One region of the Ruegeria sp. HKCCA4812 genome, then DNA from elsewhere that is predicted to be linked to it. Evidence: riboswitches for the same ligand, from Rfam matches in the RefSeq annotation. Region 1 holds a riboswitch; the other holds the start of a gene.

Region 1 (4,645 bases):
GTCTGCCGAGGTCAGGTAAGCGCGGTAAAAGGTGACGAGGATTCGTTTGGCCGTGCCTTCGAACGCGGTTTCCACCGGGATTACGCCGCGATCCGGACACCACGTGCCACATTCGGGCAAGGTCTTGGCGCCCATCACCGGAGCGGCATAAAGCCCCGCCGCCAAAGCCATCTGTGCCAGCGCCGCCTGTGCCGCGACCTCGCCGCCGGTATCGCACAGATGCGCCAGACGTCGCAGGGTCGAGACCGGCAGGGTGGAATAGTCATCCAGCCGCGTGTCCTCGCGCCCGTCAGCGGGCAGCACCGCCAGCGCGATGCCCTTGGCCTGCGCCAGCGCCAGAACCTGCTGCAACCCATAAGCCCAGTAGGGCACCCCGCCGATCAGACGGATCAGAATGCCCTTGGCGCCCTCGAGCGTTTGTTCGACATAGGTATCGACCGACAACGGGTGTTTCAGCGCCGTCAAATTCGCCAGCCGCAGGGTCGGCATTCGCCCTTCCGGTCCGCCACCACGATGCCAGCCCGCCGCGAAAGCACCCAGATCGCTGTCCGAAAAGGACAGCACCACCAGATCCGCCGGGCTCTGGCCCAGATCGGTTGGGGTCTCGGTTTCCTCGAGCCCGTGGCTTTCGCGGAAGACGACGTGCATGTGTCTTACTCGGCAGCCTCACGCACACCCACGAGGATTTCGCGGATTTCCGCCTCTTTGATATCGTCATGCTCGGCGATGACGACCAGACGCGAACGGCGTTCTTCACCGGGTTCCCACGGGCGGTCATACTGGTGACGCACGCGGGCACCCACTGCCTGAACCAGCAGGCGCATGGGTTTGCCCTGAACGGCGGCATAACCTTTGACGCGCAGGATGTTCAGCTCATTGGCCAAGCGTTCGATATTGGCGACCAGTTGGGCCGGATCGGTCTGCTCGGGCAGCTCGACGATGATGCTTTCGAAATCGTCATGCTCGTGATCGTGATGGCCGTCGTGATGCGAGGGTCGGGCGTCCATGTCATCCTCGGCGGCGGCTTCCAGACCCAGCACAACGCGCACGTCCACGGCACCTTCGGCCACTTCGACGACGGGCAGGGGGCGCGGCGCCTCGGCGGCGATGATCTCGCGCGCTTTGGCCACGCCTTCGGGGCCGGCGAGGTCGGGCTTGGTCAGCAGGATGATGTCGGCGCACGAGATCTGATCCTCGAACACCTCGGACAGGGGCGTTTCGTGGTCGATCGAGTCATCGGCCATGCGCTGGGCGTCCACCGCTTCGACATTGGGCGCGAAACGGCCTGCGGCCACAGCCTCGGCATCGGCCAAGGCGATCACGCCGTCGACGGTGATCTTCGAGCGGATGTCAGGCCAGTCGAATGCCTTGAGCAGCGGTTTCGGCAGGGCCAGACCGCTGGTTTCGATCAGGATATGATCCGGGCGCGGCTCCAACGCCATCAGGGCCTCGATGGTGGGAATGAAATCATCTGCCACGGTGCAGCAGATGCAGCCATTGGCCAGTTCCATGATGTTTTCCGCCGGGCAATCAGGAATGGCGCAGGATTTCAGGATGTCGCCATCGACGCCTACATCGCCGAACTCGTTGACCACGACGGCAAGGCGCTTGCCCTGCGGGTTCTGCATCAGGTGACGCACCAAAGTGGTCTTGCCCGAGCCCAGAAAGCCGGTGATCACTGTGACGGGGAGTTTTTCGAGGTTCGACATGTCAGGCTCCAATCGGGGGAATGCGCGAGGCACAGTTCTTGCGAAAATGTTCGGGGCGTTCGCGCCATTTCACCAAACCATCTTCAGTGGCCAGATACTTGGTCGCGCCGTCGACGATGACGTCGACATGATCTGTTTCGTTCAGGTTTTCATACACGAAGGTCCAGCGGCCCGGCCCGCGCAACACGATCGAACAGCCTTGATCGCAGTTTGACAGGCATTCAACGGCTTTCAGGGTGACACCGTCGGGCAGGTCTGCCTGTTCCAGGGCCTTGTGCAACAAAGCGCCCGGGCGTTGCGCGTCATCTTCGACAGGCAGGCCGCGACGGCAGGTGGTACAGACCAGCAACTCGACTGGTGCGGTCTCGGTCATGTCTCTCATCCCCCCAAATCCTCTTCGCGGGGGACGGGGTTTCATGCGGGCCACGATTGGTCATGGACCCGACACCGGAACACCCCGCCCGGTTTCAACTTCGGTTGTTGGCAGGTCTCCCGGCTTGCGGATGCCAGAGGCGGGCCTCTGTCGGATGTCCCGCCTTCCCGGCTTTCGAGCCAGTGGCATTGGGCATCCTCTCCGTTCACGGTCGCGGGGGCGGCTGCGTTTGGCGGCAAGACCGTTGACGCATTCCCTTTTCATCGGCTGTCACCGACACCAACGAAAGGGACATGCGGCACCGCTGGCCTGCTTGTCAAGCGAGTCGCGCGCAACAATTATGCAGAGGCATGGAAAGCGACCTGTGGGCGTCGATGGGCGGCATGGTGTGCCGGGACCCAGCCCGAGATGGGCCGGACGACGAACGGTATCTCAGCAAGGGGCGTAGACTATGGCCAACCGGTGCCTCGACTGAACCTGTCCAGATGATGGGTAAAGACCACCGAACACCCCGGATACTCTTGCGCTAATAGATGACGTTTATCATGAGCAGCGAGACGACCAGAAACAGCGCCGTCATTATTCCGCCGGAGCGGACGAAATCCATCACCTTGTATCCGGCCGGACCCATGATCAACGCGTTTACCTGATGGGTTGGGATGATGAAGCTGTTCGAGGTCGATATGGCGACCGTCAGGGCAAAGACGGCTGGGTTTCCACCCGCCGCCACCGCAATTGATACCGCCAGAGGCACCAGCAGAACCGTGGCCCCCACGTTGGACATGACCAAAGAAAAGGCCGTCGCCAGAACGGCGATGCCGGTTTGCAGCGACCAGAGCGGCCAGCCGTCCAGAATTATCATGATCTGCTGCGCGATCCACGCGGCCGTGCCTGTGTTCTGCACGGCTTGTCCCAAAGGTATGAGGCAGGCGAGCAGGAATACGGTGTTCCATCCGACCGCGCGGTATGCCTCGTCCACGCTGAGCACACGGGTCAGCATCATGCCCACCGCGCCGGTAAGAAGACAGAGTGAAAGCCGGACATCCGTGAACAGGATCAACGACAGCGAAATGGCGAAGAATGCCAGGGCCCAGCCGACTTTTTGCGGCCGCAGCTCGTCCTGAGGAAAGTCCGTCGTCACGACGACGAAATCCGGATCTCGTTTGATCCGCATCAGGTTGTCCCATCTGGTATGTGCCACAAGCATGTCGCCCGCCTGAAACTTTTCGAGCCCGATCTGAGTGGATTCGTGATCCTCGGTCTCGACATGGCTCAGCGTCTCTTCGCCGCGGTGAATGGCCAGCAGCGACATCCCGTAGGTCTTGCGAAACAAAAGCTCGCGGGGGCATTTGCCGATCAGCTTGCTGTCGGGCGTGATGACCACCTCGGCCACGCCTGCATTGGTTGGGGCGAACTCTTCGACGAAAATGTCCAAATCCGGAAGAACGGTCAGCCCGTATTTCTCGGCGAACTTCTCGACCTCCCAACGGCGGCCGACGATGGCCAGCCGACACGGCGCTGCTATTTCCGCTGTCAAAACCTGAACCATCGAGGTTTTGCCGCGATAGAAGGTGGAAATGATGTACAGGTGGTTTTCGTGGTTGATGTCGGCCAGAATCTCGCCGACCAAGGGGCTGTCCTCGGGCACCACGACTTCGAACACATCGGCTTTGAGGCCATAGACCCTTTGCAGGTATTCCTGTGTCCCTTGTCCGGTACCCGTATTGTCAGGTCCTTCAGCCTCGGGCAAAACCCAGCGTCCCAACAGCAGAAAGTAACCAATTCCCGTCAGGATCAGAACCGCACCGATCGGCGTGACCGAGAACAGGCCGAAGGGCTCCATTTTCTGAGAGGCCGGCAGATTGTCATTTGCCGTCAGGATCAGATCGTTCAGCAGGATAAGAGGAGACGACCCCACCATCGTCATTGTGCCGCCCAAAATGGCGCAGAATCCCATCGGCATGAGCAGGCGCGACAGCGGTATGCCCGACCGTGTGGAAATTCGGCTGACAACCGGCAGAAACAGAGCAGCGGCGCCGACATTCTGCATGAACGAGGATATGACGCCAACGGTGCCGGAAATGATTGGTACAACCCTGCCTTCGGATTTGCCGCCGTATTTGAGGATGACGGCAGCCACCTTGTTCATGATCCCCGTCTTGTCCAGACCGGCCCCGACGATCATGACCGCAATGATCGAGATGACGGCATTGGATGCGAAGCCGTCGAACAGAAGGGTGACATCCGCCAGATTTCCCAGCCCGGGTGCGTAGCTGAGCAAGCCTATGAGAACCAGAACCAATATGGCGGAAAGGTCGATCCTTATGATCTCGGAAACGAACAGAAAAACGGTGAAAGCCAGCAGGGTGCAAACGACCCCCATCTCGAAGGTAAAGGCAATGTGTTCCACAATACGTCCAGAACTTTTTCTTTGTTAGAGTCCTAGTTCATCCTTCCCGAGTTGTCATGAAGTTTCGTTTTTCGGCGATGGTGAGACATAATATTGCTCAAGGGCTGTTGTTTGAGCAATGCTTTCGGGAACCCCGTTTGACGAACACGTCAG
Region 2 (4,645 bases), on a different contig from region 1:
GCAATCTCGCGCCTGAGCGGGCGCAATTCGTCACGTACGGCCTTGGCGATAACCTGCTGCTCTTCGGCGCTGAGAGACGCCGCCGAACCGCTGGCCTGCGTCACAGCAGCCGAAGATGAGTCACCGTTTTCTGCCACGGCAACGCCCATGATCCGCGCGACATCTTCGGCAGACATCGTGACTTCGGCCACATGCCCGGCGCCAAGGTCGGCAAAGAAGGTGTGCGCCACGGCCGAGGTCGGCGTGTAGACAAAAAAACCGTCCGCATCCGTGACCGATCGACCCAGCTCGGCCCCATCCGGGCCGGTGACAATGACCTCGGTGCCGTTTGCCATGTCGCCGTTAGAAAAGCCAATTTCGCCCTCGATGACGTCTCCCGACTCGAAAACGCCGGCTATGACCTTGTGCGCCAGGGCAGGCACAGGTGCGCAGCACACGGCCAATATGACAACCAGATGCTTCATGTGGCTGCTCCTCTGAAAAACAGCTCGGGCTTGACCTTGCGCGCCAACAACACGGCGAACCCGGTCAAAATCGCCTCGATGGCCATGACAGGAATATGGGCGAAGAAAACAAGCTTGGCGGCAGGCAGAAATTCATCCCCCGACAGCGCCAGGGAAAACGCGACCATGCCGGTTGTCGCTGCAATCGCAAATGCGCCGCCGACGCCCCCCCAAATCGCACCTTGCAAAGGCGTTCCACGCGCGATCAGACGACCGAACAACATTCCGGCCACCACTGCGGGAAAGGCGATATTGACGGTGTTGATCCCCAACACCGTCAACCCGCCAAAGCCGAAAAAGACCGCCTGTAGCAAAAGCCCGACGAACAAAGCCGGGAATGCGGCCCAACCAAGCAGCAGCCCGGCCATGCCGTTGAGGATCAGATGGACCGACGACGGACCAATGGGCACGTGGATCAAGGATGCCACGAAGAAACTGGCTGACAGCACGCCCGCAGTGGGGATGCGATCAAGATCCAGAGACCTGAGACCCATGGCGATCCCGCCCGCGGCGGCTATGGCGCCGCCAATTACAACCGGGTTGGAAAGGGCTCCGTCGACGATGTGCATCTGGGGTTACTCCAGATCCCAGGCACGAATCCAGATGACCGCATCCTGGCTGAGTTCTTTGCCCTCATGTTCGGTTGCCGGACCGGAACCAAGGGCAGCGAAACCCCAGTAACCGGCTTTTGGAACGCCGAACGAAAAATACCCGTTGTCGTCAGATATTGCGACCACCGCACCACCCGGCATAGGAGACACTTTCGGTGCAGAAGCGGCCGAGCTTTCCATGTCGGGTTCCGCGGCCATGTACTCGATCTCGATCTCGGCGCCCGAAACCGGCTGACCATCAGCCAGCACACGGCCCGTGAAAGTCGAACCCGCGATGATGTTGGTCGGCTTGTTCAGCGGGATAATCTCGGTCGCTAGCCCCACAGGATTCATCCAGTCGGTCGGCAATTCGTTACGGTTCAGGAAGGCTTTGGTGAGCTGTTGGATATAAATGTCTTCGGATTCCTCGTAATAAGGCTGAGGAACCGTCACCAGCACATAGTCGCCCGAACGTTTGACCGGGACACTGCCCTTGAACGCCGCGCCCTCGTTTTCCCCGCCGGTGAAACGGATAGGTTCCAGCGTGTCCAGCAAATCGGTCTTTTCACCGTTGTGGATCACATAGAATTCCTGCGGCTTTTCAAGATCCATGACATGGCCATTCTCGAATGGATGCCAGAAAATCAGTTTGACCGGCACATCGCCCGGTTTCTCGATCATGGTGTCCGTGGTGTATTCCAAAAGGAAATGCGCATTTGCGATGGCAGGAAGAGCCACCGCGGCAGCGGCTGCGCTGAGCAGCGTTTTCATGAACAGTCGTCCTTGTCCCGTCGCGCCAATCCCGGCGCGAAATTCGTTTTGACCACGGGACATTCAACGCCAAATTACCCTTTCAGGCATCCTGGTCCGACGCACATCCCGTCGCCGATTAGGAGTACCCGTTAGAGGGCACATGTCCGGCAGGTATCCTGACTTGCGGGTCAAAGCGTTGGACTGGCCTTCCCGGGCAACCCCCAGTGGCGTTTCAGCCCTGCTCGCCGCTTACAGTTGCGGGTGCAGTTGCGGAATTGGGCCTGAGCCCGCACCGCATTCCCTATTGATTCCAGAGCAAGCCCCGGAACCGGACATGCCGAGCGGCTTGCCAGACAACTCAGCCCTCCGTCAACGAAAATGTGTTACGGCCATCGAAAATAATGAGCTCGGCAGTTTGCGAGAGTGAACCAGTTTGTGAAATATCCAAGGCAACAAGGTGATTTCACATCTAAGCTTCTGAAAGATACCTTTCCGACAACGGCAGGCTCGCCGCGCCCAGTGAGCGTGCTTCCGGGCCCACGGTCCCTGCCAGCACGGCAGGGCGCTCGAGACCGGTCAGGTTAAGCTCAGACAGTTTGTCTTCGACCATTTCAACCAAACGCGCCTTGATGTCCTGCGGCATCCAGCCGTCAATCTTCACGCATTCGAAATCTATCAGGCTACAGGACGAGACAATCGCATAGGCAATCCCACTCGCCGTCTGTTTCAACCAGTATTCCAGTTGAACTTTTGGCACATCCCAACGCTGGGTCGTTTCCCAAATGGAATGCGACGTGACACCTGCTGTGGTGATTGCACGCTCGAGCACATACAGGCTGGCCACGTCGATAAGGGGTCTGACACCACCGGCATCATCTGGCACAGGCAAGGGGCCGATTGCGCCCGCGTTTCCACGTCCCGAAAAGATTGCGCCATTGAGGACCACACCGCCGCCAATGAAAAACCCGATATAGAAGTACAGGAAATCCCTGGGCCCATCGGCTGGACCGAATACCAATTCCGCCCCACAAGCCGCAGTGGCGTCATTTTGCAGGAATACCGGAATATCGAGGCGCCGCGCCAGGTCAGCCTTCAGGTCTGATACGCGCCACGGGTCCATTTCTTCCTGAGGAACCTGAAGGGTCTGGGCCCAGTCCCATAGGTAGAACGGCATGGCAATCCCAAGTCCCGCAATCCTGCCTTTGGCCTCAGGCGACATGGATGATATCATTTTGCCCAGACTCTCAGTGGAAAACTCCAAAGTGGCTTTCGGCGTTGGATAGTCATAGGTTCGCCGATCGCGTTGCCGCACATTTCCGACAAAGTCAGTCAAAACCAACTCGGCACTGCGACGCCCCACCTTGAGCCCAAAGAAAAAGGCACCATCCGGGTTAAGTCGCATGGGAACGGAAGGTTGCCCGACTTTCCCGCGGACCGGTTCACCGCGCAAAAGCAAACCATCCTTCTCCAACAGTCGCATAATGACGGAAACGGTTTGTGCCGACAGTCCGGTCATGCGCGCGATCTCGGACTTCGCAAGCGCCTGGTGACGCCGGACAAGCGACAATACAAGCCGTTCGTTCCGGGCCCGCATCCCGCTTTGGTTGGTTCCGCGTACCTCTGACCCGTGCAGGCCAATCGAATTTTTCCGAGATGAATTTTCCGGCACGACCACCCCTTTCCTGTTGAAGAATGAGAAAGCCCGCCCGCACTGTCAATAATAAATAAGAGTGATTTATTTATTGACTCAAAATTCGAATCTTGTGATTGTTTCTTATGGGGTCAGGATTTTTTGCCTGATCGCCCTCGTGCCCTACTCGGCATAGAAAAAACTGGGAGGATAATCGATGAAACTTGCAAAACTTGCGGGTGCTGCTGCGCTCGGGGTTACTGCCATGGCTGGCAGCGCAATGGCGGAAGGCGAAACTGTTTGCCTGATCACCAAGACGGACACCAACCCGTTCTTTGTCAAAATGAAAGAAGGTGCGACTGCAAAAGCGGAAGAGCTGGGAATGACGCTCAAAGCCTTTGCGGGCAAAGTTGACGGTGACCATGAAACGCAGGTGCAAGCCATTGAGACCTGCATTCTGGACGGCGCCAAAGGCATTCTGCTGACGGCCTCGGACACATCATCCATCGTTCCGGCCGTGAAGCAGGCGCGGGATGCAGGTGTTCTGGTTATCGCTCTGGATACGCCGCTGGAACCCATTGACTCGGCTGACGCGACCTTTGCCACGGACAATTTCCTGGCCGGGCTGCTGATTGGACAATGGGCCAAAGCCACGCTGGGCGACGCGGCCAACGACGCGAAAATTGCGACACTGGATCTTGCCGTCAGTCAGCCGACAGTGGATGTGCTGCGCAATCAGGGTTTCCTGCAAGGCTTTGGTGTCGATCTGGCGGACCCGAACGTAATCGGTGATGAAGATGACCCCCGTCTTGTCGGAAGTGATGTCACTGCCGGCAACGAAGAAGGTGGTCGCCGCGCGATGGAAAACCTTCTGGCCAAAGATCCCACGATCAACGTTGTTCACACCATCAACGAGCCTGCCGCGGCAGGCGCCTACGAGGCGCTGAAAGCCATCGGGCGCGAAAATGACGTGCTCATCGTTTCCGTGGACGGAGGCTGCCCGGGTGTCCAAAACGTTGCCGATGGTGTTATCGGCGCGACGTCGCAGCAATACCCGCTGCTGATGGCATCGCTGGGTGTTGAGGCCGTCAAGAAATGGGCGGACGAAGGCGTGAAACCTGAAAACACGCCTGGCAAGGATTTCTTTGACACCGGCGTGGCGCTTGTAA

Evidence for each region. Region 1 has a riboswitch for cobalamin ahead of GOW04_RS07060 (DUF1636 domain-containing protein). Riboswitches for the same ligand answer to the same signal wherever they lie in the genome.
Region 2: it holds a riboswitch for cobalamin, as region 1 does, so the genes downstream of both, GOW04_RS20970 (DUF4198 domain-containing protein) here and GOW04_RS07060 (DUF1636 domain-containing protein) in region 1, are expected to answer to the same signal.

What each region holds. Positions count from the first base shown of each region.
Region 1 covers NZ_WQFQ01000001.1:1,432,032-1,436,676, reverse strand. Annotated here, with positions in the region: gene cobN (cobaltochelatase subunit CobN) at 1-648, opposite strand, end outside; gene cobW (cobalamin biosynthesis protein CobW) at 654-1,709, opposite strand; gene GOW04_RS07060 (DUF1636 domain-containing protein) at 1,711-2,082, opposite strand; cobalamin riboswitch at 2,174-2,381, opposite strand; gene GOW04_RS07055 (hypothetical protein) at 2,433-2,612, shown strand; gene GOW04_RS07050 (SLC13 family permease) at 2,609-4,465, opposite strand.
Region 2 covers NZ_WQFQ01000013.1:18,715-23,359, reverse strand. Annotated here, with positions in the region: gene GOW04_RS20980 (cobalt ABC transporter permease) at 1-464, opposite strand, end outside; gene cbiM (cobalt transporter CbiM) at 461-1,072, opposite strand; gene GOW04_RS20970 (DUF4198 domain-containing protein) at 1,079-1,864, opposite strand; cobalamin riboswitch at 1,995-2,194, opposite strand; gene GOW04_RS20965 (ROK family transcriptional regulator) at 2,316-3,440, opposite strand; gene GOW04_RS20960 (sugar ABC transporter substrate-binding protein) at 3,694-4,645, shown strand, end outside.